DNA from 3 places in the Stenotrophomonas sp. CCNWLW162 genome. Region 2 is predicted to be linked to each of the others. Evidence: predicted binding sites of a transcription regulator. Region 2 holds the regulator's gene; each other region holds the start of a gene.
The links. The regulator FliA, encoded in region 2, starts transcription of late flagellar genes. The targets are predictions, from matches to a motif close to TAAAGTTTNNCNNNCNNNGGCCGATAA.
Positions count from the first base shown of each region.

Region 1 (10,237 bases), on a different contig from region 2:
GGCCGTTGGCCGGGCTGTCTGCAGGCCAACGCCACACGCCCATACACCTGTGGTTTGGTTGATTTCCGTAGGCCCCCACGGTAGTGTCAGCCCCGGCGATTTCCGCCAAACGGCCTCCATGGAAACCGGGGCAACTCATCCCCGGGCGGGCGTTGATGGAAAGAACAAGCATGACTGCAGCCAGCACGGCCGCCGAACCTCGTTACACCTGGCGTACCGTCCTGCTCAGCATTCTGGTCGCACTTGTCCCGCTTGCCGGATCCGCACCCTACAACCTGCTGAAGGCGGTGCTGCTGCTGGCCCTGCTGGTCACCGGCGTGGTCCTGATCCGCCGCCAGCCCGATGTCCGACTGCGCTACCACATCGCCCGGTTCATCGTGATCGTCTGCTTGCTGCGCCTGGCCTACGCCTTCTACAGCATCGGCTGGCACGGCCTGCGCTGGAACGAACTGGACCTTCCGGCACAGACACTGATCTACCTGGGCACGGCCGCGGTGTTCGCCACCGCCCTGGACTGGCGACTGATCTGGAAGATCTTCGCTTTGTCGACCCTGATCTTCGGTGGCTCGTGCATCGTGCAGCACCACATGATGGGGCTGGAACGCGCACATGGTTTCAGCGGTGGTGAGTGGACGGCCATCGAGTTCACCATGGTCACGCTGTGCATGGCGCTGTTTTCGGTCATCCGGCTGATCCAGCCGAACGTCCATCCGGCCGAGCGCTGGCTGCACGGCATCGCCATCACGGTGGGCGTCTACGGTTCGATCCTGGCGCAGAGCCGGGGGCCGATCCTGGCGTTCATTCCCGCAATGCTGATGGTGATCGCCGTGCACGTCCGGCGCACCCGGCGCTGGCGCGGCGCGTTGGCCTTTGTCGGGGCGCTGGTCATCGGCGTGGCCGGTGCCACCAGCGTGCTGAACCACCAGGTCATCCAGCGCTTCGGTGAGGTCAGTGGCGAAATCTCCGGTTTCAGCCAGGAGAACGAGGTCGGCTCGGTCCGCGAGCGCATTGCAATGTGGGGCGTGGCGGTCGACGCCTTCGCGGAGCACCCGTTGGCCGGTGTCGGCCTGAACCAGTTCGGCACCTATGCACGCGAAGGTATCGCCCGCGGCGAGGTCTCCGATTCAATCGTACGTTACAACCACCCGCACAACGAATACCTGGAAGCGGCGGCGACCGGTGGTGTGCCGCTGTTGGTGATCATGCTGCTGATCTTCATCCTGCCCGGCATCCACTTCGCGCGACGTCTCGGCCATGCCGATGAGACGACCGCGATGATCGCCACCGCAGGACTCGCAGTGGTCATTGTCTACGCACTCTCGGCGTTCACGGACAACGTGTTCTACCGGGCGATGCCGCATTCGTTCTATTTCTACCTGGTGCTGGGCTTCATGCTGGCGACCGCATTGCCTGCGCGCAACCTGCACCGGGAAGGGAGTGCCCGCTGATGGCACATATCCATCTGCTGGCCGCCGACAACCAGCGTGGCCTGTCCCATGACATCCAGGTGATCGAGCGCTCGCTGCAGCAGCTCGGGCACGAGGTGACCGTCAGCCGTCTTGATGCAGTGCGCAATGGCGGCGCCTGGAAGCTGCGCGGGATGCGCCTGCGCAGGCTGCTGGCCTCGTGGCTGAGCCTGGGCCGGAAGCCGGCACGGTTCGACATCAACATCTCGCTGGAGCATGTCCGGCCGGCAAGCTTCGGCCTGGCGAAGGTCAACCTGCTGATTCCGAATCCGGAATGGGTGTCCGCACGCAGCCTGCGCATCCTGCCGCGGTTCGATGCACTGCTGACCAAGACCGAAGAAGCCACGCGCATCTTCAATGCACTTGGCCTGCGCGCGCTGGAGGTCGGCTTCTGCAGTCGTGACCGTCACGACCCTTCGGTGCCGCGCAAGCCGCGCAGCTTCCTGCATGCAGCCGGTACCAGTCGCATGAAGGGCACGGCAACGCTGGTCGAGGTCTGGAAGCGCCATCCGGAGTGGCCGTTGCTGACCGTCCTGCGGGGTGGTCCTTCGGACGAGGACGAGGGCGGTGCCGCGAACCTGCGGATCGTCCGCGAGCGCCTGCTCGATGAGGAAGTGCGGCGCCTGCAGAACGAACATGCGTTCCACCTGTGCCTGTCGCAGACGGAAGGCTGGGGCCACTACCTGGTGGAGGCGATGAGCTGTGCGGCGGTGGTGATCACCTGCGATGGCGCGCCGATGAACCAGATGATCGACGACAGTCGTGGCATCCTCGTTGCTGCCCATGAGGGCCAGCCCTGCCACCTGTCCAGGACCTGGCACGTGGACGAGGCGGCGCTGGAACAGGCCATCGAGCGTGCCTTGGCGATGGATGCGCTGGAGTGGAGCCGTTTGGGCGCGGATGCGCGCGCGTGGCATCTGGCCAGCGAGGTCGCGTTCCCGAAGCGGCTGGGTGAGGCCCTGGCCAAGCTCTGAGGCGAACACGCTGTGGTTGGTGCGTGCTCAGGCGGGGACCAGCGTGACCTGCGGGTGGCCGTTGAAGATCTCCATCACGATCTCGAAGTAGGTCTGTCCCTGGCCCTGTTGCAGCGCCGCCAGCTGGTCGGCGATCACCGCGGTGTTGAAGGTGCCGGCCTGATCGAGTTTTGACTGCAGCCAGGCCTGGGTGGTCCTGCGGCCCAGTGCTTCGCGGCTGTGCTCGATGTCGCGCCACACAACCGTGGTGGAGGCATGACCAGCGAGAGCGCCGTAGCCACCCCACAGCAGATCATCCAACGCGTCCAGGCTGGGTCCCAGCTGCCAGTCTTCGTCGGCCATGAACACGCGATTGATTTCCACGTAGAGACTGGCGATGTCGTTGATGGACGCGCCTTCGATGTGCAGGATCCGGGTCATCTGCCGACTGTAGCCGTCCCGGGCGTCGCCATGCCATGACATGCCCGGTCCGGGACAGTTCTGTCATGTGCAGATAATCCAGGGTCATCGTGCACAGGGCCTGGCGTGATTATGGCGTTAAATCCATGTGATTTTCATCGGGCACTGGCGTGTCAGCGGTATTCGATAAATGATATGGCGCCATTATCCGCTTCTTTATTTTCTGACTACCTGCACAGTTTCATGTATTTGGATCGGTCCATATATAAAGTCCCGTAAAGTTTCCCGTCGCTGCGCCGCCATCGAACGTACGGCCACGATCAAGGGAATTGAGATGCTTGCCTTACGTAATCTCCGTGTGGGATCCCGGCTTGGCGCCGGCTTCGGTCTGCTGCTGCTGTTCATCATGGCCATCGTCGGCCTCGTGCTGTATGGAAATCACCTGAAGTCCGCCCAGTTCGAGAAAGTGGTGGACGTCAACATGGTGAAGATGCGTTTGTTGAATGACATGCTTGATACCAACAACGCGGTGCTGATGCATCGCCGCCTGATGGTGATCAAGCGTGGTGACGAGTTCGACAAGGATTACCAGCGTGCCCAGGAGTTGTCGCGGACCTATGACGGTATCTGGGCCAAGTACATCAAGATTCCGCGTGATGCTACCGGCGACACCCTGGTTGCACGCATCGAGGCCGCCCGCAAGGCCACCGATGCGTCAACCCAGCAACTGCATGAGCGCATGAAGTCCGGGGATTTTGATGGCGCAGCGAAGGAGCTGCTGGCCGAGCACGGATTGGCAACGGCCTGGAATGAATCCATTTCGGCCCTGCTGCGCCATCAGGAAACGCTGACCGAACGCAGCCGCGAAGAGTACCGCGCAACAGAATCGTGGACCGGCACGCTATCGATCGCGTTCGGGGCACTGAGCCTGTTGCTGGGCACGTTGGCGGCCTGGGCGATCACCCGCAGCCTGACCCGCCCGCTGGAAGGAGCGGTGAAGCTGGCCGATGGCATCGCCAATGGCCGTCTGGACAGCAGCATCGACGCCACCGGCAATGACGAGGTGACCCAGCTGCTGAAGTCGATGCAGCGCATGCAGGCACAGTTGCAGTCGGTGATGGCGGCACAGGGCGAGCTGGCCCGCCAGCACGATGCCGGCAGCCTCAGCTACCGCATGGATGAAAGCGCGTTCCCCGGCGACTACGGGCGCATGGTGCACGAGACCAATGCGCTGGTCGGCTCGCACGTGCAGGTGCAGAACCGCTTGATCGAGGTGATGAAGCACTACGCGCGTGGCGACCTGTCGGTGGACATGGATCCATTGCCCGGCGAGAAGGCGGCGATCACCCAGGCGATGGATGAGACCAAGAGCAGCCTGTCGGCGATCAACAGCGAGATCCGCCGCTTGGCAACCGCCGCTGCGGCAGGTGACTTCAGCCTGCGTGGTGACGAGGATCGCTTCGCCTACGATTTCCGCGACATGGTGGCGGGGCTCAATCGCCTGATGCAGACCACCGACGAGAACCTGGTACAGGTCTCGACCCTGCTGCAGGCCATCTCGCGCGGTGACCTGACCGTGCGCATGCAGGGCGATTTCCATGGTGTGTTCGCGCGCATGCGTGATGACTGCAATGCCACGGTCGATCAGCTCAAGCAGATCGTCGGTCGCATCCAGGCCAGTGCATCCAGCATCAACCTTGCGGCAGGTGAGATCGCCTCGGGCAACACCGACCTGTCGCGGCGTACCGAGCAGCAGGCGGCGAACCTGGAAGAGACGGCGGCATCGATGGAGGAGCTGACCTCCACCGTGAAGCAGAATGCCGAGCATGCACGCCAGGCCAACCAGCTCGCCATCGGCGCGCATGGTGTCGCCTCGCAGGGCGGCGAGGTGGTTGGCCAGGTGGTCACCACGATGACGGCCATCGAGGCGTCGTCGAAGAAGATCGCTGAGATCATCTCGGTCATCGACGGTATCGCGTTCCAGACCAATATTCTGGCGTTGAATGCCGCGGTGGAAGCCGCGCGTGCCGGCGAGCAGGGCAGGGGGTTTGCAGTGGTTGCCAGCGAGGTACGCACACTGGCGCAGCGTTCGGCAGGCGCGGCCAAGGAGATCAAGGGCCTGATCGAAGACTCGGTCGGCAAGGTCGCCGACGGATCGGCCCTGGTCCGCCAGGCCGGCACCACGATGGGTGAGATCGTGGCCTCCGTGCAGCGGGTGACCGACATCATGGCCGACATCTCCGCCGCCTCGCAGGAGCAGAGCTCGGGTATCGAGCAGGTCAACCAGGCGGTGGTGCAGATGGACGAGACCACCCAGCAGAACGCGGCCCTGGTGGAAGAAGCGAGCGCCGCCGCACGCTCGATGGAGGAGCAGTCCAACCTGCTGGCCGAGGCGGTATCGGTATTCCGCACCGGCGCAATGACGGCCGCAGCTGCGGTACGCCCGGCCTTGGCTGCAGTGGCTGCCACCGTTACCCCGGTGCGCCGTTCTGCACCGCTGTCGCCACGCATCGAACCGACGCTGGCGGCCAATGCGGGCGGCTGGGAAGAGTTCTAGCAGGGTTGAAATGCCGGCAGGGAGACGGCGCCCATCGCGATGGCTGATCGCGATGGGCGCGAATTTTCTTCCTGAACGGCTGATGGCCGATGAAGTGGCGGACACATGCATTTCACTTCCGGTTGCCAACCGCGGGAGGAAACTTGTGCCATACCGGACCTCAGGAGATGGCCATGAAGACTTCGACCCGATTGCTTGTGCTGGGCACGCTGCTGGCGGCATCGTCCGTTGCCGGCGCACAGACCTACGGACCACGTGATGAAGGACGCAAGTTCAATGACGGCAGCCGCGTGGTCTGCAAGAACGTGGAAGTGCAGCGCAACTCGCGCGACCCGAACCGCATCACGGGTACCGCGACTGGCGCCGTGATCGGTGGCCTGCTCGGCAACCAGGTCGGCGGCGGCAACGGCAAGAAGCTGGCCACCGTGGCGGGTGCCGTCGCCGGTGGTGCGGCGGGCCGCCAGATCCAGGGCAACAGCCAGCAGAAGAATGGTGATCGCGTGGTTGAACGCCGCTGTGAGCGCGTCTACCGCTGATTGATCGACCCGTCACCCCTTCCACACTGCAGTACTCGGACGCCGGCCCCACGCCGGCGTTCGTCGTTATGCAAAAAGGGGACGGAGGGGATTAAGTCGCAATCCCCCAACCGGCCGCTTACGACTTAATCCCCTCCGTCCCCTTTTTTGCGAGGAGGCGCCAGGCGGCGAGGGCACCGTAGAGCAGTAGCAGGGTGCTGAGGGTGATCAGCTCGTGGCTGACTTCCGCAAGACTGGCATCCATCTGGTTCAGGCGCACCATCAGGTTGATGCCCGAGGTGGTCGGCAGCAACTGCGCCAGCCAGACCAGCGGTTGCGGCGTCATCACCGCCGGCCACGACAGGTTGGCCAGGAAGAACAGCGGGATCGAGGTGGCAATGATGTACTGGAACGCACGCTCGCGGGTGCGGAAGAAGCTGCCGACGAACAGGCCGAACGCCACCGTGGCGGCGATGAACAGGGTGCCGCCCAGCAGCTGGCCCAGCGGGTTGCCGCCGCGCGGATAGTCCTGCACCCAGGCGGTGAAACCGGCGTAGTAGAACAGGCCGAACAGTCCGATCAGGCCGAAGCCCAATGCCATGCCCCCCAAAGTCGGGAGGTCGAAGCGCAGTCGCCGACCGAGTGCGAGGCGGCGGCCGCCGAGCAGGACGCCGATGCCCATCAGCAGCGTCTGGTGCACGATCAGCTCGGCCACGCCGGGCACGATGGCGCTGCCGTAGCCTTCCTGGGTGTTGTACAGCGGGCGCTGCACCAGGGTGATCGGTGGTGCCTGCGGCGCGCCCATGAAGGCGGCCTGGCCGACCACGGCGTCACGCCCGAAGGCACCCAGTGCATCGGCCACGCTGCCCAGCACCCAGCTGGCGCGGCCCAGGTAGGCACCGTTGCCGAGCAGCACCAGCTTGGCAGGATGGCCGCGCAGGATGTCGCGCTCCAGGTTGGCCGGGATCAGCACGACGCCTTCGGCGTGGCCGGCTTCCAGCTGTTGGCGTGCGCTGTCGATGTCGGCCGGTTGCCCGACCACGCGCGCGACCCGCAGTGCATCGAGCTTGCGCAGCAGTTCGCGGCTGGTCGCGCTGTGGTCTTCATCCACCACCAGCACCGGCAGGTTGCCGGCCACCTGGTGGCGGTATGCGGCCGGGTAGAAGAACGAATACAGGATCACCGCGCCGACCATCACCACGATCGCATAGCGGTCGCACAGCACCGCCATCAGGGTCTGCCGCAGGCTGCGCCACAGTGCGCTCATGCGTCGGCCCCTGCCGGTTGTGCGGCCTCGGGCGCACGCGCGAAGGCGATCAGGCGCAGCCCACCGATGCCGCCGGCTACGACTGACATCAGCAGCAGCGTGGCCAGCGGCCACGACGAGACCAGCAGCGGCGAACCGATGAACTGCTGCTGGGTCTGCAGCTTGATGTAGGCGCTCAGTGGCAGCAGCTGGTGCCAGATGCGGGTGAACAACGGGCCGTCCAGCACCGGGAAGGTCGCGCTGGAGAACGCCAGCGCGGTGCCGATGCTGAGGCCGACCGCGGACAGCGCGGTGCCCATGTCGCGGGTGACGCCGACGAAGAACAGCGCGTAGGCGGCGGTAGCCAGATAGAACAAGGGTTGTGCGAGCAGCAGCAGGAGCACGCTGCCCGCCACGCCATCGCCGCGCAGCCAGGCGAGGTAGCCGATGCCGAGTGCGCCATACACCGAGAACAGCAGGATGTATGGCGCGACCTTGCCGGCGATCGCCGGCCACGGCGTGCGGCCCAGCCAGGCGCGCAGGGTGCCGTCGCGGATCTCGCGGCCGAGGCTGCCGGCCACGGCAAGCGCCAGTACCAGTGACAGTACCGCCGGGAAGATCAGCGGCAGCAGGAACAGTTCGTAGCTGCGTGCAGGGTTGTAGAGGATGTCCGACTGCACCGCGATCGGCGCCGCACGCAGCTTGCCCGGGCCGACCTGCAGGCCGATGCGCTCGCGTAGCAGGCGCGCGTTCCAGGCCGAGACCGCGTCGCCGATATCGCGCGCAGCGGATTGTCCAGTGGTCATGTAGGTAGCGTTGTAATAGGCGAACACCGTGCCCTGGCGGCCACGCAGCGCCTGCCGGGTGACGTCGCGCGGCACCAGCACGATGGCGAACACGTCCAGGCTGCGCAGCTGCGAGCGTGCGTCTTCCAGGTCCGCCGGCTGGCTGGCGATGCGCACGCCGGGACTGGCATCGAGCATGCGCAGCAGCAGGCGGCTGTCACCGCTGTGGTCGAGGTCGACCACGGCGATGGGTATGTCGCGCATCACCGAGGGCGTGAACATCCACGCCATCACGGCCAGCATCAACAGCGGCAGCAAGGTGACCAACATCAGATCGGCGCGGCTGCCGCGCAGCGCACGCAGTTCGCGCCGCCAGGAGCCGGCGAAGCCGCCGCGGTCGGGGCTCAGTGCTGGGGCCATGCGAACAGCACGCTCATGCCCGGGCGGAAGCCCTCGATGCGGCGTACCGGGCGCACCCGCACCTCGAAGCTGCGGACGTCGTAGCCGGACGACTGGCGGGTGGTGCGCCAGGTTGCATAGTCGCCGGCCGGGTTGATGAAGTAGACCTCGAATTCGCCGTCCTGGCCGAGCGCCGGCACGCTGCCGCGCAGCTTGCTGCCGACCTTCAGGCCCTGCATCTGCGATTCGCGCAGGTTCATCGCCACCCACATGCGGTCGATGTCGACCAGTGTGAACACCGGGTAGCCGGCCGGCACCAGTTCGCCCGGGTCGGCCATGCGCTTGTTGATCTCGCCGGCCACCGGTGCGCGCCCTTCGACCTCGACACGCGCAGCGTTGACTTCGGCCACCGCGCCCTGTGCCTGCTGCACCTGGCCCTGCGCGGCACGCTTGTCCTGCTCGCGTGCGCCGGCCAGTGCCATGTCGTACTGCGCACGCGCGGCACGCGCCAGTTCCCGGGAACTGGTGGCCTGGGCATGCGCCTCATCGCGCTTCTGCCGGGTCATCACTCCTTCGTTGAACAGGTTCTGCACGCGCCGGTAGGTGGCTTCAGCCAGCGTCGCACCGGCTTCGGCCCGCTTCCAGTTCGCTTCGGCGGCGCGGATGTCTTCGCTGCGCGCGCCTTCGTCGGCCTTGTCGGCCACCGCCTGTGCGGCGGCCAATGCACCGTGCGCCTGCTGTTCCTTGGCGGCCACTTCGGGGCTGTCGAGCAGGAACAGCACCTGCCCGGGCTGCACGCGGTCGCCCTCGCGCACCTTCAGCTCGGCCACGCGCGCGGTGATCTTGGCGGCCACGTTGATGGTGTCCGCATCGGCCATGCCCTGGATCTGGTCGCCTGGGCTGCGCCAGGCCAGCCACAGGCCGAGCACCACCACGACCAGCAGCACCACTATCAGGATCGGTCCCAACCGGCGCTTGCCCGGGGGCGTCGTCGCATCGTCGTGCAGCACATCACTCATGGTCGATCACCTCGTCCGCACGGCGCCGGAATTCTTCGAAACGGTCCATCTGTCCACTTATCTCCAGCAACTGTGCCAGCGCAATATCGTATTGATAGGCGGCCTGCGCGCGCTCGACGCGGGCGCCGCCGAGGCCGAGCCGTGCATCGATCACATCCAGCGAGGTGGCCTGGCCCTCGCGGAACGCCAACTCCTGCAGGCGCAGGTTTTCCTGTGCCTGGGCAATGCTGCTGTCGAGCAGCACGTACTGCTGGCGCGCGGTTTCCAGCTCGTTCCAGGCCTTGCGCACGCCCAGCGCGACTTGGTTCTCGGCCTCACGCAGGCCCGCTTCGGCCTGGTCCTGCTGCGCACGCGCGGCGCTGATCTGCGCCGGTCGCGAGTTTGGCGACAGGAAGGTGTACTTCAGGCCGATGCCGAACGCCCAGTCCGGATCGGTCAGCATCTCGTCGCGGCGACGGAAGTCGTACTGGCCGAAGGCGAAGATCTGCGGTTTCAGCTTGGCCTGCTGCACGCGCACGCCCTGTTCGGCCTGCGCCACCATCGCCCGCAGGCGTGCGATCTGCGGCTGGCGTGCCTGCGCGGTGCGCTCGAAGCTGGTGACCGGATCCAGCGGCACGCGCTGCACGAACAGCGGTGATACCGGCTGTACTTCGCCACCACTGCGCAGCAGTGTGGCCAGCGCCGCCTTCAGCGTGGCCAGGTCATTCATTGTCTTCTGGTACTCGCGCTCGGCCTTGTCGCGGGCCACGGTGGCCTGCAGGCGCTGTGCACGGGTGGCGAAGCCCTCACGTTCCAGCTTCTCCGCGTCGGACAGGTGGCGGTTGAGGCCATCGCGCACCTCGCGCCGCACATCCACCGCCTGCTCGGCCAGGCGCTG
Region 1 covers NZ_JBBCBL010000001.1:499,305-509,541, reverse strand. The annotation lists gene V9K93_RS02430 (O-antigen ligase family protein) at 171-1,448, shown strand; gene V9K93_RS02425 (glycosyltransferase family protein) at 1,448-2,440, shown strand; gene V9K93_RS02420 (barstar family protein) at 2,468-2,860, opposite strand; gene V9K93_RS02415 (methyl-accepting chemotaxis protein) at 3,174-5,396, shown strand; gene V9K93_RS02410 (glycine zipper 2TM domain-containing protein) at 5,564-5,932, shown strand; gene V9K93_RS02405 (ABC transporter permease) at 6,051-7,178, opposite strand; gene V9K93_RS02400 (ABC transporter permease) at 7,175-8,362, opposite strand; gene V9K93_RS02395 (HlyD family secretion protein) at 8,347-9,360, opposite strand; gene V9K93_RS02390 (TolC family protein) at 9,353-10,237, opposite strand, start outside.
Region 1: the regulator FliA is predicted to act here: its motif matches at 3,116-3,142, upstream of V9K93_RS02415 (methyl-accepting chemotaxis protein).

Region 2 (10,237 bases):
ATCGGCAGCGGGCGGCGCCGCGAGCGCTCGACCATCTCGCCGGTGCGGACCATGCCGTCCAGTCCATGCAGCGCCAGCGGTTCGGCCTGGGTCGGGATGATCAGGCGGTCGGCCGCAGCCAGTGCATTGATCATCAGCAGGCCGAGGGTCGGCGCGCAGTCCAGCAGGATGTAGTCGTGCTGTCCCTGATGGCGGGCAAGCGCGTTCTGCAGAGCCAGGCCGAGGCCGGGCTGGTTGGCGCTGCGCCGCTCCAGCGTGGCCAGCGCCGACTGCGCACAGACGTAGTCCAGGCCGTGGATGCTGCTGGCGTGGCACAGGCTGGACAGATCGACCGGCGGCGCACCGAACAGTTCCAGCACGCCGGCCGGCGGTGGATCCACCGGTACGCCGAAGGCACGGCTGAGCGAGGCATGCGGATCGAGGTCGATCAGCAGCACGCGGTGGCCCATTGCAGCCAGGCCACGGCCGAGGGCGAGGGTGGTAGTGGTCTTGCCGACTCCGCCCTTCTGGTTGGCGACTGCCCAGATGCGCATCGGTTTACTCCTTCATTGCCGGGGGAACGGCGGCGCCGACACGGCTGCCAGCCGGCACCGGCGGCAACTTCACCGGTGCGATGGGGGAGGTGGGGGCGGTAGCCGGAGTTGCGGCGGCTTGTTCGGTGTCGGTGCTGTTGGCACCGCCGGTTGCGGCGTTCAGGCGCTGGCCCAGCGGATCGATTGCGTGGGTGGTATCGGCCAGGATGATGACCATCACCCGGCGGTTGCGGTTGCGACCCTGCGCGCTGTCGTTTTCTTCGCGCGGGCGGAACTGGCCGTAGCCGACCATCGCCAGTCGCGAGGGCTGCACGCCCTGGTCGGCGAACAGGTGCACCACGCTGGCAGCGCGACCGGCGGACAGTTCCCAGTTGGACGGGAAGGTGGCGGTGGCGATCGGCACGTTGTCGGTATGGCCTTCCACGCGCACGCTGTTGGGTACATCGCGCAGTACGTCGGCCAGGCTGGCCAGGGTCTGCCGCGCGTGCACGTCCAGCGCGGCCGAGCCGGTCGGGAACAGGATGTCGCTGTTGATCTCGACTTCGATCCACAGCTCGGTGCGACGCACGCTGATCATGCCGCGGTCGATCAGCGGTGCCAGCGCGGCGGTCAGACGGTCGGCGATGCTGCTGAGCTGGCGCTCGGCGCGCGCGATCTGTTCCTGGTTGTGCACCGACACGGGCATGCGCATCTGCGAGGCCATCGATGGCAGCAGCGTCGGGTCGTGCGACGGCGCAGGCGCCGAGGGCCCGATCTTGGTGCCGGACTTGATCACTGAGGGACTGTCCCAGCCGCCGCCCTGCACCTGCTTGTTGCCGACCTGCACCGGATTGATGGTGCGCGGCGCGCCACCGAAGGCATCGGTGAGCGCGTCGGCCATGATCCGGTACTTGCCCTCGTTGACCGAGGAGATCGCGTACATGACCACGAAGAAGGCGAGCAGCAGCGTCATCAGGTCGGCATAGGGGATTGCCCATGCTTCATGGTTGGCGTGCTCTTCGTGGTGCTTGCGGCGGGCCATGTCAGTGCAGGAAGCCGGAGAGGTTGGTTTCGATGTTGCGCGGGTTCTCGCCCTGGGCGATCGAAATCAGGCCTTCGATGACCATTTCGCGATCACGGGTGTTGTGCGAGATCACACTCTTGAGCTTGGCGGCGATCGGCAGGAACAGCAGGTTGGCCGAGGCGATGCCGTAGATGGTGGCGGTGAACGCGGCGGCGATGCCATGGCCGAGCTTGCTCGGGTCGGCGAGATTCTTCATCACCGCGATCAGGCCGAGCACGGCGCCGATGATGCCCAGCGTGGGCGCATAGATGCCCATCGCCTCGAAGACCTTGGCGCCGGCCTGGTCCTGGTGCTCCTGGCTTCCCAGTTCGATTTCCAGCATGTGCCGGATTGATTCGGGCTCGACGCCGTCCACCAGCAGCTGCAGTCCCTTGCGCAGGAACGGGTCCTGCTGTGCTTCCACCTGTGCTTCCAGGCCAAGCAGGCCCTGGCGGCGTGCGATGTTGCTCCATTCGACAATCTGCTGGATCAGTTCGCGGCGGTCGCTGTGCGGCGGTCGCACGACCCAGCGCACGATCTTGAAGGCGTGCTTGAACACGGCCGGCGAGGTGTGCAGCAGGATCGCGGCGACGGTACCGACGATGACGATCACGAACGCGGCAGGCGACCACAGCGACGCCAGGCCGGCGCCCTTGAGGATGCTGCCGCCGACCAGCGAGGCCAGGGCGAGAAAGAGTCCAATGAGGCTGAGTCTATCCATGGGTCCGGTATCGGCTTGTGTGAATGGGACTTGAGACACCGGGAGGTCGTGTACAGACGGTAGTCACAGTTTTCGGGTCGCCGGGCATGGCCCGGCGGGCTTCAGCGCAGTCCGTCCACGTCCAGGATCAGGGCCATGCGACCATCGCCGATCAAGGTTGCACCCGCATAACCAGCCAGGCCACGCAGCGCCTTGGGCAAGGGTTTGATGACCACTTCCTCGCGCCCTCGCACCTGGTCCACGACCAGGCCGAACCGGGCTTCACCGGCCTGCAGCACGACGATGGTCAGCAGCGGCGAGGCGGCCGGCGTCACATCCAGCCACTGGCGAAGATCGACCAGCGCCAGGGTATGCGAGCGGCGGTCGAGCACGGCACGTCCATCGAACCAGCCCAGCGAGGTGCGCGGGGCGTGCAGCACTTCCATCACGCGTGCCAGCGGCAAGGCGTATACGTCCTCGCCGGCCTGCACCAGCAGGGTCGGCAGGATCGCCAGGGTCAGCGGCACGCGGATCAGGAAGCGACTGCCGCGGCCCAGTTCCGACTGGATCTGGATCTGGCCGCTCAGTTCGCGGATGCGCGACTGCACCACGTCCATGCCGACACCACGGCCGGAGATATCCGTGACCTGCTGCTTGGTCGAGAAGCCGGGCAGGAACACCAGGTGCAGGCATTCCTCGCTGCTCAGGCGGGCAGCGGCTTCCGGATCGATCAGGCCCTTCTCGCGTGCCTTCGCGCGCAGCTTTTCCGGATCGATGCCGGCGCCATCGTCCTGTACCTCGATGCTGACGTAGTCGCCTTCCTGCTGCGCCGACAGGCGCACGTGGCCCATCCGAGGCTTGCCCTGGGCTTCACGCAGCTCGGGCGTTTCCACGCCATGGTCGATGGCGTTGCGGACCAGATGCACCAGCGGGTCGGCCAGGGCTTCGACCAGGTTGCGGTCGAGCTCGGTTTCGGCGCCGATCAGCTCAAGGTCCACTTCCTTCTTCAGCGAGCGGGCAACGTCGCGGGCGACCTTGGGGAAGCGCGAGAACACCTTGCCCACCGGCTGCATGCGGGTACGCATCACCGCCGACTGCAGGCGTGCGGTGGCGATGTCCAGCGTGGATACCGCACGGTCCAGCTCCTCGTCGCGCAGGCGCGCACGCAGGGTCTTCAAGCGATTGCGTGACAGCACCAGTTCGCCGATCAGGTTGACGATCGCATCCAGGCGCTTGGTATCCACGCGCACGGTGTGCTCGGCTTCGGCCAGTGGCTTGGCGGGCGGCTTGGCCGCCGGTGCGGGTGCGGCTGGGCGTGGCGCGGGCGGTGCCGCCGGCACTGCGGCGACCGGTTTGGTGCCGGGTGCGGCGCCACCGTGCAGCTGGTCGAGCAGGGCTTCGAACTCGTCTTCGCTGATCAGGCCGTCGTCGGCCTTCTTCGCCGGTGCGACCGCGGTCGGGGCTTTGCCGCCGTGCAGCTGGTCGAGCAGGGCCTCGAACTCATCGTCGGTGATCAGGTCACTGCCACCGGCGGCGGGCGCAGCGGCGGCCGCCGGGGCGGTGGCGCCACCGTGTACATCGAACTGCGCGATCAGCTCGGGGGGCGCGTAGCCCGGTTCGGTACCCGAGGACACCGCATCCAGCATCGACTGCAGGTAATCCAGCGATTGCTGGGCGGCATCGAAATGGTGGGCCTGCAGCACCGCCTGGCCGGCGCGCGCGGCGCCGAGGGCTTCTTCGGCGGCGTGGCACAGTTCAACCATGGCCGTCACGCCAAGGAAGCCGGCGCCACCCTTCAGCGTGTGGTAGCCGCGGAACACCGCATTGAGCTGGTCGCCGTCCTGGGGTGCCTGCTCCAGCGACACCAGCTGTTCGCCCAGGCGATCCAGGATTTCCTGCGCCTCGATGATGAAATCGGCAGTGATGTCGTCGGATACCGCGCTCATGCTTACAGCCCCAGATCCGACAACAGGTCGTCGGCGTCGTTCTGCGAGACCGCGTGGCGGTCCAGTCCCTTCAGTGCCGGTCCGGCCAGTTCCGGGTCGGAGCGATGCTGTTCCGGCGGCAGGCCGAGTGCGCCGAAGCCTTCGTGCACGCGGCGCACGATGCCGACCACGCGACGGATGATCTGCCCGGTCAGGTCCTGGTAGCTCTGGGTCAGAGCGATCTCGGTCAGGTTGTGGCGGATGCGCTCGAGCTGCGCGTCCTGGCCAGGCTGCAGGCCTTCGGCGCGCAGCTGTTCGGTCAGGCTGCGGCATTCCTCGGCCAGGTCCAGGGTGCGGTGGGTGGCCTGTTCGGTCATCGCCACCACGTGGTCCAGACGCGCGCAGGCGTCGTCCAGTTCGCCGGCTTCGTCAGGCACGGTCGGCAGCTCACCCAGCGCCTGTCCCAGCTCGCGGGCCAGCCGCGAAAGGCCGCTCATCATCGGCTGCGTGCGCAGTGCGACCAGCCCGTCGATGCGCTGCCGCCACGCGGCTTCGTCACCGGACTCGAGTGCGTCCAGGGCTTCCTGAAGGCGCAGGGCGAGGGCGTTCCTGTCGACCGTGGTATCCATCAGGCGCTGGCCGCCAGGCGTTCGAAGATCTTGCCGAGCTTCTCTTCCAGGGTCTGCGCGGTGAACGGCTTGATGATGTAGCCGTTCACGCCGCTCTGGGCGGCTTCGATGATCTGCTCGCGCTTGGCTTCGGCCGTCACCATAAGCACCGGCAGTGTCTTCAGCTTGGCATCGGCGCGGATCGCCTTGAGCAGTTCGATGCCGGTCATCACCGGCATGTTCCAGTCGGTGACCACGAAATCGAACGGCTGGCTCTGCAGCAGCGACAGCGCGGCATGCCCGTCCTCGGCTTCGGCGGTATTGGTGAAGCCCAGATCGCCCAGCAGGTTCTTGACGATCCGACGCATGGTCGAGAAGTCGTCGACGATCAGGATGCGCATGTTCTTGTTCAAAGCAGAGTTCCTTTGTTGTTCAGTCCGGGCGGCCGGGGGCAGCCGCCTCGGGCATGTTCATTCTTCGAGGCCGGCGTCCGCCGCCTCGAAAATCTTCAGTCGACCACGCAGGCGCAGCACTGCCTGGCCGTGGATCTGGCAGACCCGCGATTCACTTACGCCAAGCACCGCGCCGATCTCCTTCAGGTTCAGCTCCTGCTCGTAGTAGAGCGACAGCACCAGCTGCTCGCGCTCGGGCAGGTGGCCGATCGCCTTGCCCAGCTCGCGGCCGAACTCGCCGCGTTCCAGTACCTGCTGCGGGGTCGGGCCGCCCTGGGTGACGGTGTCCAGCTCGCCCTGGTCTTCGATGCGCGACTCCAGGCTCAGCACCTGGCCACGTGCGGCGTCTTCCATCAACCGCAGGTATTCGGGCAGCGGCATTTCCATCGCCGCGGCCACTTCGGTGGCGCTGGCGGCGCGGCCGCTGCTCTGCTCCAGGCGGCGGATGGTGGCGGCGGCATCACGAGCGCGGCGGTGCACTGAGCGGGGCACCCAGTCGCCACGGCGGATCTCGTCGATCATCGAGCCGCGGATGCGGATCGACGCATAGGTCTCGAACGAGGCGCCCTGGTCGGCGTCGTAGCTGCGCGAGGCTTCGATCAGGCCCATCATGCCGGCCTGGATCAGGTCATCGACCTCGACGCTGGCGGGTAGGCGCGCAGCCAGATGGTGGGCGATGCGCCGCACCAGGTCCGAATGCTGGGCGATGACTTCGTTCGCCGCCGAGCGCTGCACTTCCCTGTACTGGGCTGCGCCTTTCATGCCGTCACCCCACGCTGCTTGAGGATGCGTTCGAGGAAGAATTCGACGCCGCCACGCGGTTCGGTCGGCGCCTGCCAGCGCGCGGTACGGCGCGCGATCTCGGTGATCGCCAGCGCGGCCGGGCTGGACGGATAGGCCTTCACCACCGGCTGCTGGCGCTGCACCGACAGGCGCAGCCAATCGTCCTGCGGAACGCAGCCGAGGTAGTTCAGCGAGACATCGGCGAGGAACTTCTCGCAGACACGGGTCAGCTTTTCGTACAGCACGCGGCCCTCGTTGGGGTCGCGCACCATGTTGGCCACCACCTGGATGCGGTCCACGCCACGCTCGCGCGACAGCACCTTGATCAGTGCGTAGGCGTCGGTGATCGAGGCCGGCTCGTCACAGACCACCACCACGGTGTCCTGTGCGGCCTGGCAGAAGGTCAGTACGCCATCGTTGATGCCGGCGGCGGTGTCCACCACCATGATGTCCAGCTCGCGTTCCAGCTCGGAGAACACGTTGACCAGGCCGACGTGCTCGGCCGGGGCCAGCTCGGCCATGTGGCGGCGGCCGGACGCGGCAGGGACCACCAGCACGCCGTTCGGGCCTTCGACGATGACGTCATCCAGCGAGCAGCGGCCGGCGACCAGATCGGCCAGGGTAAAGGTGGGGTTCAGTCCCAGGATCACGTCGATGTTGGCCAGGCCGAGGTCGGCGTCCAGCAGCAGCGTGCGCTTGCCCATGCCGGCCAGCGCCACGGCCAGGTTGGCGGACACATTCGTCTTGCCCACGCCGCCCTTGCCGCCAGTGACCGCAATGGTGCGCACAGGGCCGAGCGGCTCGCTGCGGGTGGCCGACAGCGGGAAGGTCTTGGTCAGCTTGGCGTACTCACGCGACGGCATGGTTCAACTCCGGGTTGCAGGGCATATCGGCCGCGCGGCGCAAATCTTCAAGGCGAAGTACGAGATTGGCTGCACTGGCCCGGTGCAGGTCCTCCGGAACGTCCTGGCCGTCGGTCACCCAGGTGATCGGCAGGGCGTGGTCCACGGCCACCGACAGGGCGTTGCCGAAGCGGCCGGTTTCGTCCAGCTTGCTCAGCACCAGGCCCTGCAGGTTGGCCGCGCCGAAGCGGCGGACCACCTCGTCCATGTCGCCGAAGCTGGTGTTGGCTGGAAGCACCAGCAGGGTGCGGACCTGGCGGGCGGCACGCAGCCACTGCAGCTGGGCGGCCAGGGCACGGTCGCGCGGGCCCAGGCCGGCGGTGTCGATCAGCACCAGCTTGTAGTCCTTCAGGCGTTCCAGCAGCTGGTCCAGGTCGGTGCCGCTGTTGGCCTCATGCACCGCGATGCCGAGCTGGCGGCCGTAACCGTACAGCTGCTCGCGGGCACCGATGCGGGTGGTGTCGGTGGTGACCAGGGCGACATCGCGCGGGGCGTGCTTCTCGGCGAAGCGCGAGGCCAGCTTGGCGATGGTGGTGGTCTTGCCGGCGCCGGTCGGGCCGACGAGAGCGATCACGCCGCCTTCCTCCAGCGGGTCGACCGGAGCGATCGGCAGCTTGCGCGAGATCAGCCCGAGCATCAGGCCGCGGCCGCGGTGCGCATCGGTCTCCAGCGGGATCTGCATGGCCACGTCGCGGGTCAGGCCGGCGTCGAAGCCGTACTCGTCCATCAGGTCCAGTGCAGTGGCGCGCACCGGGCAGCCACGCAGGCGCTCGTCGGTGAAGCGGTTCATCTCGCGCTCGATCACCTGGCGCATGCCGGCCACTTCCTGGCGCAGCTGTCGGATCTCGGCATCGTCCTGGGCGACCACGGTCAGCACCGGGGCTGGTGCAAGGGTCGGTTCCGGGGCGGTGTCGATGGTTGCGTCCGCCATCGACGGTTCGTCGGCGAAGGTCTGCGACTGCGCGTCGGCCACAACGCTGGCCGGCAGCGGCAGCGGCGGCGGCTGCACCGCCACGGCCGGGGCCGGGCTTTGCTGATGCTCGGCATGCGGCGGATCGATCTGGAAGCGCGCACGGTTGGCCGGGATGATCACGGCGGGTGCAGCGACAGCGTCGGCGACGGCGTCTGCGAACGGGCCGAAGGCCTGTTCCGCACGCGCCGGTTCGTTGACGGCAGCACGCGCCAGGGTTGCGGCGAAGCCGGTGCTGCCGCGGGTCGGCACGATCTCGTCGGCGCTGTCCAGGGTGCGGCCGGTGGCACCGACGGCGGCGCGGGCCAGCGCGGCAACGGCCGAGGTGGTCGCAGCCACCGGTTCCGGTGCCGGGGTGGCACTGCGGCGACGGGTCACTGCAGCGATCACCGCGTCGGCGGCATTGCGCGGCTTTGGTACCGGCGGCGGGGCGATGTCACGACGCGAGGCTTCCAGTGCACGCTGCACGGCGCTCTCGTCGTAGTTGGCGGCGGCAACGATCTCGATGCCTTCCTCGATCCGGCGGTTGGACAGGATCACGGCGTCAGGACCATGTTCCTTGCGCACCAGGTTCATGGCCGAGCGCATGTCGGCGGCAACGAATCGTTTGATTTTCATGCTGTGGTCACGGGACGAAGACGGCGGGGTGGCGGTCGGAGAACTCGGGTGGTCGGTGGTCTGCACGGTGCGGGTTCCCCTTGGTATCTGTCTGTTGCGTTGGTTCGAAAGTGGTGTCTGTTTTCTGGCGCATCGGAGGGCGGCGTCAGCTGATCGTTCCGACCAGCTTCAGGCGCTTGTCCTCCGGCACCTCGCTGTAGGCCAGGACCGACAGCGACGGAACGCTGTGGCGGACCAGGCGGGCCAGCGCGGCGCGCACCGGGCCGGGTACCAGCACGACCGCGGGCTCGTTGCGGGCTTCCTGCTTGCTGACACATTCGGCCAGGCTCTGGTGCAGTCGCTCAGCGAGTCCGGGTTCCAGCGCGGCGCCGTTGCCCTGCGTGGACTCCTGCAAGACACGTTCCAATTGTGGGTTGAGCGTGAACACCGGCAGCTCGGCCGACATTCCGGCGATCTCCTGCACGATGAAGCGGCCCAGTGCGGTGCGCACGGCGGCAGTCAGCACGGCCGGGTCCTGGCTGCTGGGCGCGTGTTCGACCAGCGCTTCGGCGATCTTGCGCAGCTGGCGGATCGGAATGCGCTCGACCAGCAGGTTCTGCAGCACCCGTACCACCGCCGACAGCGGCAGTGCCTTCGGCGTCAGATCTTCGACGAGCTTGGGCGCACTCTTGGCCAGGTTGGCCAGCAGGTGCTGCACTTCTTCGTGGCCGAGCAGTTCCGGCGCGTGTTCGCGGATCAGGTGCGAGAGGTGGGTAGCGACCACGGTGGCCGGATCGACCACGGTGTAGCCGAGCGTCTCGGCCTGGGCGCGCTGGTGCGGCTGGATCCAGGTCGCGTCCAGGCCGAAGGCGGGGTCCTTGCCGGCGATACCTTCCAGCGCACCGAGCGCGCTGCCCGGGTCCAGTGCCAGCTCGCGGTCCGGATGGATCTCGGCGGTGGCCACCGGCACGCCGTGCACCAGCACGCGGTAGCCATTGGCCGGCAGTTCCAGGTTGTCGCGGATGTGCACCGACGGAATCAGGAAGCCGACATCCTGGGTCAGCTTGCGGCGCACGCCCTTGATCCGCGCCATCAGTTCGCCGCCCTGGTTGCTGTCCACCAGCGGGATCAGGCGGTAGCCGACCTCCAGGCCCAGCGGATCGACCGGGCGCAGCTCGTCCCAGCTCAGTTCGGCGGTGGGCGCGGGTGCGGCCGGACGGCCCAGCGCAGTGAGTGCGGCGGCGTCACTGTTGCCGGCAGAGGCATCGGCAGCCGGTAGCTTGCTCTTGCGGTACAGCTTCCAGGCGATGAAACCCAGGATCGCGGCCAGCGTCAGGAAAGCGACGTTGGGCATGCCCGGCACCAGGCCGACCACACCGAGGATGCCGGCGGTGATCGCAAGCGCGCGGTACTGGCCGAACACCTGGCCGCTCATCGCCTGGGCCATGTCCTGCGAGCGCGAGGCACGGGTGACCAGCATCGCCACCGCACTGGAGACCAGCAGGGCCGGCAGCTGCGCCACCAGGCCGTCGCCGATGGACAGCAGGGTATAGGTGGCAGCGGCATCGCCGAAAGGCATGCCATGCTGCAGCACGCCCACGGCCAGGCCGCCCAGCATGTTGATGAACAGGATCAGGATGCCGGCGATGGCATCACCACGGATGAACTTGCTGGCACCGTCCATCGCACCGTAGAAGTCGGCTTCCTCGCGCACTTCCTCGCGGC
Region 2 covers NZ_JBBCBL010000003.1:258,088-268,324, reverse strand. The annotation lists gene V9K93_RS10095 (ParA family protein) at 1-533, opposite strand, end outside; gene motD (flagellar motor protein MotD) at 538-1,554, opposite strand; gene V9K93_RS10085 (flagellar motor protein) at 1,556-2,296, opposite strand; gene V9K93_RS10080 (chemotaxis protein CheA) at 2,398-4,221, opposite strand; gene V9K93_RS10075 (protein phosphatase CheZ) at 4,224-4,829, opposite strand; gene cheY (chemotaxis response regulator CheY) at 4,829-5,221, opposite strand; gene V9K93_RS10065 (RNA polymerase sigma factor FliA) at 5,279-6,022, opposite strand; gene V9K93_RS10060 (MinD/ParA family ATP-binding protein) at 6,019-6,906, opposite strand; gene flhF (flagellar biosynthesis GTPase FlhF) at 6,893-8,533, opposite strand; gene flhA (flagellar biosynthesis protein FlhA) at 8,679-10,237, opposite strand, start outside.

Region 3 (10,237 bases), on a different contig from region 2:
GCTGGGCTGGAGCCTGCCACGTGCGGTGGCCACGGTCAGCCATGCGCCGGCGCAGGCGCTGGGCCTGCAGGATCGCGGTCGCATCGGCGAAGGCCTGCGCGCCGACCTGCTGCGGGTGCGTGGGTCCACGCCGGACTACGTGGCCGAGGTCTGGGTGGCCGGCCGTCGCCTGCTGGCCCAGTAGCCGCCGCGGTGCGAACACCTAGACAGCTGCCCCGACCTGCCTAGTGGATGCCGCCTGCGCTTCACCGCACTGATCGAAAGTGGCCGCCATCGCCGCTCCCGCCGGAGTGGCCCACTTTCCCTTGCCGCCGCCATCGCCATGTCCACACTGCCTTCGCGCCATCCGCTTACCCTGGGTCTGCTCGCCCTGCTGCATGCCCCGCTGGCCGTCCAGGCCGCCACGCCAGCCGCGACCGATACCGTGCCCACCACCTCCGCCGTCGACCTGGACACCGTCACCGTGGTCGGCAGCATCGTCAGTGGCGAGAAACAGGCGCTGGATGCACAGCGCGAAGCCAGCCATCTGATGAACGTGATCAGTGCCGACGGCATCGGCAAGCTGCCCGACCACAACGCTGCCGAAGCCGTGCAGCGGGTTCCCGGTGTGTCGATCGAACGCGACCAGGGCGAAGGCCGCTTCGTTGCCGTGCGTGGCCTGCCGGCACAGTGGAACTCAACCACCCTCAACGGTGACCGTCTGCCGACCGCCGAAGAGGAAACCACCAGCCGTGCCACGGCATTCGATTTCTTCCCGACCGAGCTGATCGAGCGCATCGAAGTGAGCAAGACGCTCACGCCCGACCGCGAAGGCGACGCCATCGGTGGCCAGGTCAACTTCGTCACCCGCACCGCACCGACACGGCGCACGTTTGCCGCCAGCGTGGCCGGCAACTACAACGACAAGGCAGTCGACACCGGCACCAGCGCGAACGTGCTGTACGGCGACCGCAGCGCCGATGGACGCTTCGGGTTCCTGATCAACGGTACCTACTGGAAGCGCCCGTGGGCGACCGACAACTTCGAGCCGCGCCGCAGTGCCGACGGCCTGGGCGTCTACCGGCTGGAGCTGCGCGACTACACCGGCGAGCGCACCACGCGCGGCGTCAACGGTGGCATGGAATTCCTTCCGGCCGATGGCCATCGCCTGTACGTGCGTGGCCAGTATGGCGAGTTGAGCGACGATGAGACCCACTACAAGCACCGCTACCGGTTCGACAAGGACCGCGTGGAGCTGCAGAACATCCACAACGAGCTGATCACCGAATTCAAGACGTTCGAATTCGGCGGCCAGCACACCTTCGGCCGGGGCCAGGTGGACTGGAAGCTGGCCAGTGCCGAGAACGATTTCCGTTATGGCTGCATTCCCACCTGTGCCGACAACGCGTACTTCGTGGTCCAGTTCAACCAGGGCAAGGTCGGCTACCAGGGCCTGCAGGACCGTGGTGTGGGCCGCAACTCGTACAACACCCTCGATGGCGGCAACGTTGCCGCCGACACCCCCGAAACCCATCTGCCGCCGAGCTTCGCAATGGATCCGCGGAAGATGTCGCTGAGCGCGGTGGAGCTGTATCGGGTGGCGATCAATGAGAAGGACAAGGCGGTCGCGCAGCTGGACTTCAGTTTCGACGCGAGCGACACGCTGACCTGGAAGATGGGGGCCAAGTACCGCGACAAGCAGCGCCGCGCGCGCTTCTCCGACGAGTTCTATGCCTGGAACTCCGCCACCGGCGGGCCGGTGCCGACCCTGGCTGACTTCCCGTTGATGGACCAGCCGGACCGCAGTGGCTACGACGTCGGCAATGGACGTGACTACGCCCGCGATTTCTCGCAGGTGGTACCGGTGCAGGCATTGGCCGAATGGTACCGGCAGAACAAGCAGCACCTGGTGCTGGTGCCGGGCGATTCGGCACTGGTGGCCAACGGCGCGGCGCTGGGTCGCAACTTCGACGTGGCCGAGAAGCAGTACGCGACCTATGCGATGGCCACCTGGAAGCCGGACGAGCGCTGGGACGTGGTTGGCGGCGTGCGCCTGGAACGCACCGCCACCGACGTGCGCGGTCTGGTGCTGGAGCGTGACGCCGATGGCAGCAGCGCGCTGGTGCCCAACCTGGGCCGCAAGCGCTACACCTCGGTGCTGCCGCAGCTCAACGTGCGTTTCTCACCGCGCAGCGATCTCAACCTGCGGCTGGGCCTGACCCGCAGCTTCGCCCGCCCGAACTTTGGTGACATCAACCCGGGTGGCTCGTTCATGGAAGCCGATGGCACCTTCACCTCCGGCAACGCCAACCTGGACCCGACCTATTCGGACAACCTGGACCTGATGGCCGAGTGGTATGCCGGTCCGCTGGGTCTGCTGTCCGGCGGGGTGTTCTACAAGAACATCAGCAATCCGGTGTTCCAGAGCAGCAGCACCGGCAGCTTCAACGGCAACCCCAACGTCACCTTCTACCGGCCCGAGAATGGTGACGATGCCAAGCTGTGGGGCGCAGAGTTCGCCTTCGTGCGCCGCTTCGATTTCCTGCCCGGCCTGTGGAGCAACTTGGGCATCAATGCCAACCTGACCCTGATGGACTCGCGCATGCGCATTCCGGCTCGTAACGGCAACGTGCCGATAACCGGCCAGGCCGACCGCCTGTACAACGTCACCGTGTACTACGACGACGGCGCCTTCGCTGCCCGTCTGGCCACCAATCACAAGGGTGCCTACATCGAAGCGCACGGCGACAGCAGCGTCACCGACGCCTGGTACGGCGCCAACACCTCGGTCGACTTCAGCGCTTCCTATACCTTCGATCGCTGGACGGTGTTCGCCGAGCTGAGCAACCTCACCAACGAGCCGTTGAAGTACTACCAAGGCAGCCCGCAGCGCCCGCTGCAGGTGGAGTACTACGGCCGTCGTGCGCAGATCGGCCTGAAGTATCTGTTCCAGTAAGCCGTACCGGCGTTCTGTAGAGTCGAGCCAAGCTCGACCGCTTCTGCTCTTCAATCATCGCACCAGCGTGACCGCCTGCCCGGCACGGGCGAAGGCCTCAGCCAGCAACGGGCCGGCCTTGATCGCCTCCACTTCCTCGAACAACGCCCTCAGCGCGTCGGCCGGGCGGGAGGCCGGCGCTGCCACCGCCTGCTGGATCGCGGTGAAGCGGTCAGCCAGCACGCGGTGGCCAGGATGGATCTGTGCCCAGGCTTCCAGCGGCTGGCGCACGCCGGCGGCGGCATCCAGGCGCCGCTGCTCGAACAGGGTGATCGCCGCCGCCGACGTCTCTGCCCGCTCGATCATGGCGTGGCGCAGTTCGCGGCTGAGAAACAGGTCGTAGGCCGCACCGCGGCCGACCGCGATGCGCAGTCCGTCGCGGTCCAGGTCGGCCACCTGTTGCGAGGGGCTGTCCTCGCGCACCAGGTAGGTGCCTTCGATCTCCACGTATGGGGCACTGAAGGCGATGCGGTCGGCCCGCGCCGGATCGATGGCCAGGAAGGCCAGGTCCCATGCATCTTCGGCCGCTGCGGCGACCACCGACGCCGCAGCGTCGTGGCAGGTGAAACGGGCCTGCACGCCCATCCGCTGCGCCATCGCTGTGGCCAGCTCCAGTGAAGGGCCACGCGGTGAACGGGCATCACCCTGCGCCAGCACTGGGTTGCCCAGGTTGATCGCTACGCGCAGAAAGCCTCGCGGTGCCAGTGTGCTTCGATGATCGGCCAGGGACATGCAGGGCTCCGCGGAACAGGGGGGCGTCCAGCATGCCAGTGCTGCTGCGCAGGCAGCGTCAGCGTCCGGTTATCCTGCGCGGATGAATCCGATCCTGCATGTCGAGATCCCAGCCAGTGACCTGGCCCGTGCCATCACCTTCTACCAGCAGTGGTTGCAGGTGCAGGTGGACGAACCGATCCTGCTGCACGATTGCCGGATGGCCTACCTGCCGTTCGGCGATGAAGCGGCAGGGGCCAGCATGGCGCTGGTGCAGGGGGCGGACTACCGGCCGTCAGAACAGGGCGCGCGCATCTACATCGGGGTCGATGACCTTGATGCCAGCCTCGAGCGAGCCTTGCAGATTGGAGCCGAACTGTGTTTCGGCCCCGCTGATGCCGGTGACTGGCGCGTGGCCGAGATCCGCGACAGCGAAGGCAACCGCATTGCGTTGCAGGCGCGCGCGATTCTGTAGAGTCGAGCCATGCTCGGCTGCTGTTGGTCGCGCCGTCAATGCACCAGTCGAGCATGGCTCGCCGCTACAAGTGGGTCGCGGCCCGCGAGCGCTGCAACCATTCGTTGATCGCCGGGTCCAGCCGCGGGTCGTTCGGCAGCAGCATGCCGAAGCGCTGCTGCAGCACCTCGCGCACATCGCCGACATCGTGCAACGGGCGCTTGTCCGGTGCCTGCCCGGGCCGGTACTCGGTGTAGTTGCCGCTACCAATGGTGCGGCGCCAGTCCGGTCCGGTCAGCGACGCACGCAGCTGGCCGGGGAAGCTCGAATCCGGATGGGTGCACACGTACCAGTTGCCCACCACGTTGTCGATCGGGGCCGGTGACTGCAGGTCGAAGCGATACATCGCCCGCCAACCATCGCTGGACTCGGCGGAGAGCACGAAGTCTCCGTCGCCGGGCAGCCGCTGCAGCAGATAGCGTTCGTGCGGCGTTGCCTGCGGCTGCGCACCCTGCAGGCGCAGAGGTACGGTCGGGGTCAGGCTGCCGAAGCCGGCGTCCACCAGCCATTCGTCACCGTCCACGTGCACGCGCAGCAGCAGGTGGGTGCGCGCCGTGAGCTCGCCGTCCCGTGCCGCCAGTAGAACGCGCGCGCTCAGCGGCTGCGCATCGAAGCCCAGCGCCTGCAGCAGCGCCAGCAGGCCGCCGTTGAGTTCGAAGCAGTAGCCGCCACGACGTTCATCGAGCAGTTTGCGCTGCACGCTGTCCAGGTCGATCGGCACTGCATCGCGCAGCAGGCAGCTGAGGGTTTCGAATGGCAGCAGTGCGTTGTGGCGCTGCTGCAGCAGGGTCAGGCCCGCCAGTGTTGGCGGTGGCGGTGCATCCAACTGCAGGCGCTGCAGGTAGCGGGGGACATCGAGCGTCGTCATGCGGCCACCGGTCGGGGGGAGGGAGGTCCACTGTGTTCCCCCAACCGGGGTTGAGGTCAAGCAGTGCGCGGGTGTCATCCCCCCGTCGCCTATGCCGGGTACAAAGGCCGCGTCCGCCAGCAATCGGTGGGACTGAACCAAAAAAAACCTAAAGTTGCCCCATATCCAGCCGATACAGGTGCGTCCTTCCGCCTGGAGTCTGTCATGTCGGCCGTTGTCCCCCACCTCCGGTCCCTGCGCATGCGGCTTGCCGCGTTGCGCTCGGCGTCCCCCGGCCTGCTGCTGTGGCTGCAGCCGCACCGGCTCAGCGTGGCCGACAAGCTCAAGGCGACCCTGTGGGTCTGTGGCCTGGGCCTGGTGGCGATCGCCGCCGTCTACGCGTGGACCGGCCATGCCAACGCCCTGGCCGCGCGCAGCCAGGCCAGCTACCAGCGTGGCAGCGATCTGGCTGCCAGCCTGGCCACGCGGGTGGCCGAGGCGCGTCGTCTGCAGACCCAGTATGCACGCAGTTTCGATGATGCCGACCGCGCGCAGCTGCTGGCGACGCAGAAGGCGCTGCAGGCCGATCTTCAGGCGCTTCGCGCGATGCCGATGGACGCCGGACGGCGCAAGGCGCTGCGGGCGCTGACCGAAGCCGCCGGCGCGTTCTCGCAGGGTGTGGCCGCCCTGTTCGAACGCGTCGATGAGATGGGTCGTGGCGATGCCGGCCTTGCCGCGCAGCTGCAGCAGGCCGCTGACACCCTGCAGGCGCAGGTGGATGCGCTGCAGCGGCCGTCGTTGGCGCTGTCCCTGCAGAAGATGCGCCGACAGGAAGCACTGCTGCTGCTCGATGGCGACTCCACCCATGCCGACCGTGCGAGCGAAGAGAAACTGCCATTCGATCTCGGGCTGGTGGGGCTGCCGACCGATGCGCAGGATGCCCTTCGCAACGGCATGGAATCCTATCAGGTCGCGTTGCTGGGCTATACCGCCGCCCGCGTTGGCCTGGATGTGGAGGCGCAATCGCTGCTGGACACCGCGGCCAGCGTCGCACCGGCGCTGAGCGCCTTCCAGCAGGCCCAGGTCGCCGCGCTGGGCAAGGCACAGGCGCGCCAGCAGGCCGGTGCACGCACCATGAGCGTGCTGTTCGCAGTGACCCTGCTGCTGGTCGCCGGTGTGCTGATCACCAGCCTGGTACTGGCGCTGCGCGCGGTACGCCAGCCGATCCAGGACACCCTGCGCTTCGCCAGCGACATTGCCGAGGACCGCCTGGACACCACGCTGCGTGTGTACAACGCCAACGACGAGATCGGCCAGCTGGCCCAGCGCCTGGTCCACATGCAGCAGCGCCTGCGCGCGCGTATCGAAACCGAGCGTGCGGTAGCGCGCGGCAATACCCGCGTGCGACAGGCCTTGGACAGCGCACAGACCGGCTTGATGGTGGTCGATGCCGAAGGCCAGGTGGCGTATGCCAACCCTGCGCTGCTGCAGCTGCTGGATCTGCAGGCCGAAGACCTGGTGGGCGGTGACGCGGTGCGCCTGCACCCGGCGCTGGCCAGCCTGGCCGGCGTGCGCCAGCGCGAGGAGCGCGAGATCGGCCACGCCGGCGTGCGCTACCAGTTGATCGCCAACGCCATCATCGACGAGGGCCATTTCCTTGGTGTCGCGGTGGAATGGCGCAGCCGCGCCCTGGAAACCCTGCTGGAAACCGAGGTGGCAGCCCTGGTCGATGCCGCCGCACACGGTGACCTGCACGGACGTATTGCACTGGACGGCAAGCAAGGCTTCGTGCGTACGCTGTCGACCAGCATCAACCGGCTTCTGGTGACCTTCGAAACCAACCTCGGCGATCTACAGGCATTGCTGGCGGCACTGGCACGCGGCGATCTCAGCGTGCGCATGGAAGGTGAGCTGCAGGGCGTGTTCGCGCGCATGCGTGACGATGCCAATACCACCGTCGCGCAGCTGGGCCGCATCGTCACCCGCATCCAGCAGGCCACGTCCAGTCTGGATACGGGTGTTGGCGAAATCGTCGCCGGTCACCACGACCTGTCACAGCGCACCGAGCAGCAGGCGGCCAACCTGGAAGAGACTGCAGCATCGATGCATGAACTGACCGATACGGTCGGCCGCAACGCCGATGCCGCAGGCCGCGCTGATGCGCTTGTCCAGGGCGCGGCGGCAGTGGCCCAGCGCGGCGGTGAGGCGGTCGGCCAAGTGGTGGCAACCATGCATGGCATCAGCGAGGCGTCTCGACGCATCGGTGACATCACTCAGTTGATCGATGGCATCGCCTTCCAGACCAACATCCTCGCGCTCAACGCGGCGGTGGAAGCGGCGCGCGCCGGAGAGCAGGGTCGCAGCTTCGCCGTGGTGGCCGCCGAAGTGCGCCTGCTGGCACAGCGCAGCGCCGAGGCGGCCAAGCAGATCAAAGGGTTGATCGAGGATTCGGTGGCGCGTGTCGGCCAGGGCAACCAGCAGGCCGAACAGGCTGGCACCACGATGGGCGAGATCGTCGGCAGCGTGCAGCAGTTGGCCGAGCTGTTGGCCGGCATTCGCAGCGCGTCGCAGGACCAGCATGCCGGCATCGCGCAGGTGAACCAGACCATCGTGCAGATGGAAGCCAGCACCCAGCGCAACGCCAGCCTGGTGGAAGAGGCTGGCGCCTCGACCGCACAGATGCAGGCGCAGGTGCATGCCTTGGCCGAGGCGGTGGGGGCGTTCCAGCTGCAGCCGGCGCGGCAGGCCGCACGCGCGGCATGAACGCGGTCGCCGAGCACGGCCCGGCGCTACCCGAGGCAGATTGAAACGGTAGCGCCGGGCCATGCCCGGCGGGATGGCTCAATACACGTCGCGCCGGTAGCGCCCGTTCTCCAGCAGCGTCTCCACTGCCTCATCTCCCAGCGCAGCGCGCAGCACCTGGTCCACGCCTTCGGCCATGCCCTGCAGCGAACCGCAGACATGGATCACCGCGCCACGCTGCATCCACTCGTGCAGCGCATCGGCTGCGGCGTGCAGTCGATCCTGCACGTAGCCACCGTCGCCATCGCGCGAGAACGCCAGGTCCACCCGCGACAGATGGCCATCGGCCTGCCAGGCCTCGATTTCTTCGGCAAACAGGAAGTCATGCGCGCGCTGGCGTTCGCCAAACAGCAGCCAATGCCCGTGCTCGCCAGCATGGGCGGCTTCGCGCAACAGGCTGCGCAGGCCAGCGATGCCGGTGCCGTTGCCGACCAGCACCATCGGTGCACCCGGCACGCGGTGGAAGCCGGGATTGCGATGTACGCGGGCGACGATGCTGGCACCGATCGGTGCATGCAGTGACAGCCACCCCGAACCCAGTCCAGCCCGACCGGAGGCGTCATGTACCAGGCGCACCACCAGTTCCACTGCGCCGTCATCCGTGCACGAGGCGATCGAGTACTCGCGGCCGGGCAGCAACGGCAGTCCGCGCAGCCACAGGCAGGCATCCTGCACCGCCAGCGCGGCGTCTGCATCGGGTAGCTCGCGCTCGCTGGCCAGGGCCAACAGCGTGCGCGGGTTGCCTTCCACCAGCAGTGGTTGCAGTGGGTCCAGCCCATGCGCCTTCAGCACTGCACTGGCGTGCCCTGCATTGTGGCGGGGTGCGATATGCAGGATGTCACCGGCCTGCCACCGCACCTCGGCGGGCGCGGCAAGGCGGATACGCCAGATCGCGCCACCGATGCTGCCAGGGTTGAGACGGTCGCGGCCGAGCAGGCGCCAGTCATGCATCTGCGTGGCAGCCGGCAGCACGCTGTCATCGGTGGTGATGCCGGTCAATGCAGCCAGCTGCTGCTGCCACTGGCGCAGGGACGGTACCGAGGCAGCATCGACATCGATGCGCTCGAACAGCGGGCGCGCGCCGTTGCCGATCAGCCAGGCATCGACCTGGCGGCCGAAACCGCAGTAGTGCGGGTACTGGCGATCACCCAGCGCGAGCAGGGCGAACTGCAGGCCCGACAGGTCCACGCGCTGCGCGAGCAGCAGTCGCGAAGCGCGTCGCGCCGCATCCGGTGGTTCGCCGTCGCCAAAGGTGCTGAGCACGAACAGGGCCTGCACGGTTTGCTGTAGCTGTGAGCCGTCGACGCGGGCCAATGGCAGCACCTGCACCGCATGTCCGGCGGCCTGCAACAGCGCCGCCGCGCGCCAGGCCAGCTGCTCGCCCAGCCCGCTCTGGCTGGCATGCACCACAAGCCAGGGTAGGTTGCTGCCATCGTCAGTGGCTACCGGCAGCGACTGGCGAAGGCCGCGCGCGGCGCGCTGGCTGCGGCGGCGGTCCAGGTACAGCATCCAGCCGGTGATGAAGAACAGGCTCATGCCCAGGCTGCTGAGCATCACCACCACGCGCCCGGGTGCACCGAAGTAACTTCCCGAATGCAGCGCGAACACGCTGGTGGCCAGCTGTCCGCCGGCGCCCTGGCGTGCATACGGACGGGCATCGAGGATCGCACCGCTGGCCGGATCGAGCTGCAGCAGGTCATGTGCACGATCGTGGTGGCCACCGCGCCGCGCCGGATCACCGGCCATCACGCGTACATTGAGTGGCTGCCCGGGCTTCTCCGGCAGGCGCAGGTCGATGTACCCGGTGCGCACGCCCGGCAACGCATACAGCGTGGCCTCGATGCGATCCAGGTCCAGTGCCGCGTCGGCGGCGACCTTGTGCTTCGCTGCCGGCGCCACGCCCAGCAGCGTGTTGGCGGCGCTGCGGTACCAGTCGAACGACCACCACAGGCCGGTCAACGCACTCATCAGGTAGATCAGCAGCACCCAGGTGCCGACCACCGAGTGCAGGCTCCACAGGAAGCCACGGCCGCTGCGCTTCCACTCCACCGCCAACCAGCTGCGCCAGTGCCACCAGCGCCGGGGCCAGCGCAGGTAGAGACCGGAGAGGGTGAAGAACAGCAGCGCGATCGCACAGCTGCCGGTGATCCATTTGCCCCGCTCGCCGGCAGCGAGGTGCCGATGCAGGTCTTCGATGAAGTCGAAGAAGGCCTGCCCGCGCAGGGCACTGAAGCGCTCGCCGCTGTACGGATCGAAGTACACCCAGTGTTCCTTGCCTCCGGCAAACCGCGCCACCGAGGGCCGCTGGCCGGTGGCGTCGATCCGCAGGCGCTGCAGGGGGCGCTCGCTTCCTGCCTGGAGCAAAGGCATCAGCTCGCTCAACGCCAGC
Region 3 covers NZ_JBBCBL010000002.1:414,413-424,649, reverse strand. The annotation lists gene V9K93_RS06930 (alpha-D-ribose 1-methylphosphonate 5-triphosphate diphosphatase) at 1-184, shown strand, start outside; gene V9K93_RS06925 (TonB-dependent receptor) at 323-2,935, shown strand; gene V9K93_RS06920 (transporter substrate-binding domain-containing protein) at 2,990-3,706, opposite strand; gene V9K93_RS06915 (VOC family protein) at 3,789-4,160, shown strand; gene V9K93_RS06910 (arylamine N-acetyltransferase family protein) at 4,225-5,067, opposite strand; gene V9K93_RS06905 (methyl-accepting chemotaxis protein) at 5,272-7,809, shown strand; gene V9K93_RS06900 (PepSY domain-containing protein) at 7,888-10,237, opposite strand, start outside.
Region 3: the regulator FliA is predicted to act here: its motif matches at 5,217-5,243, upstream of V9K93_RS06905 (methyl-accepting chemotaxis protein).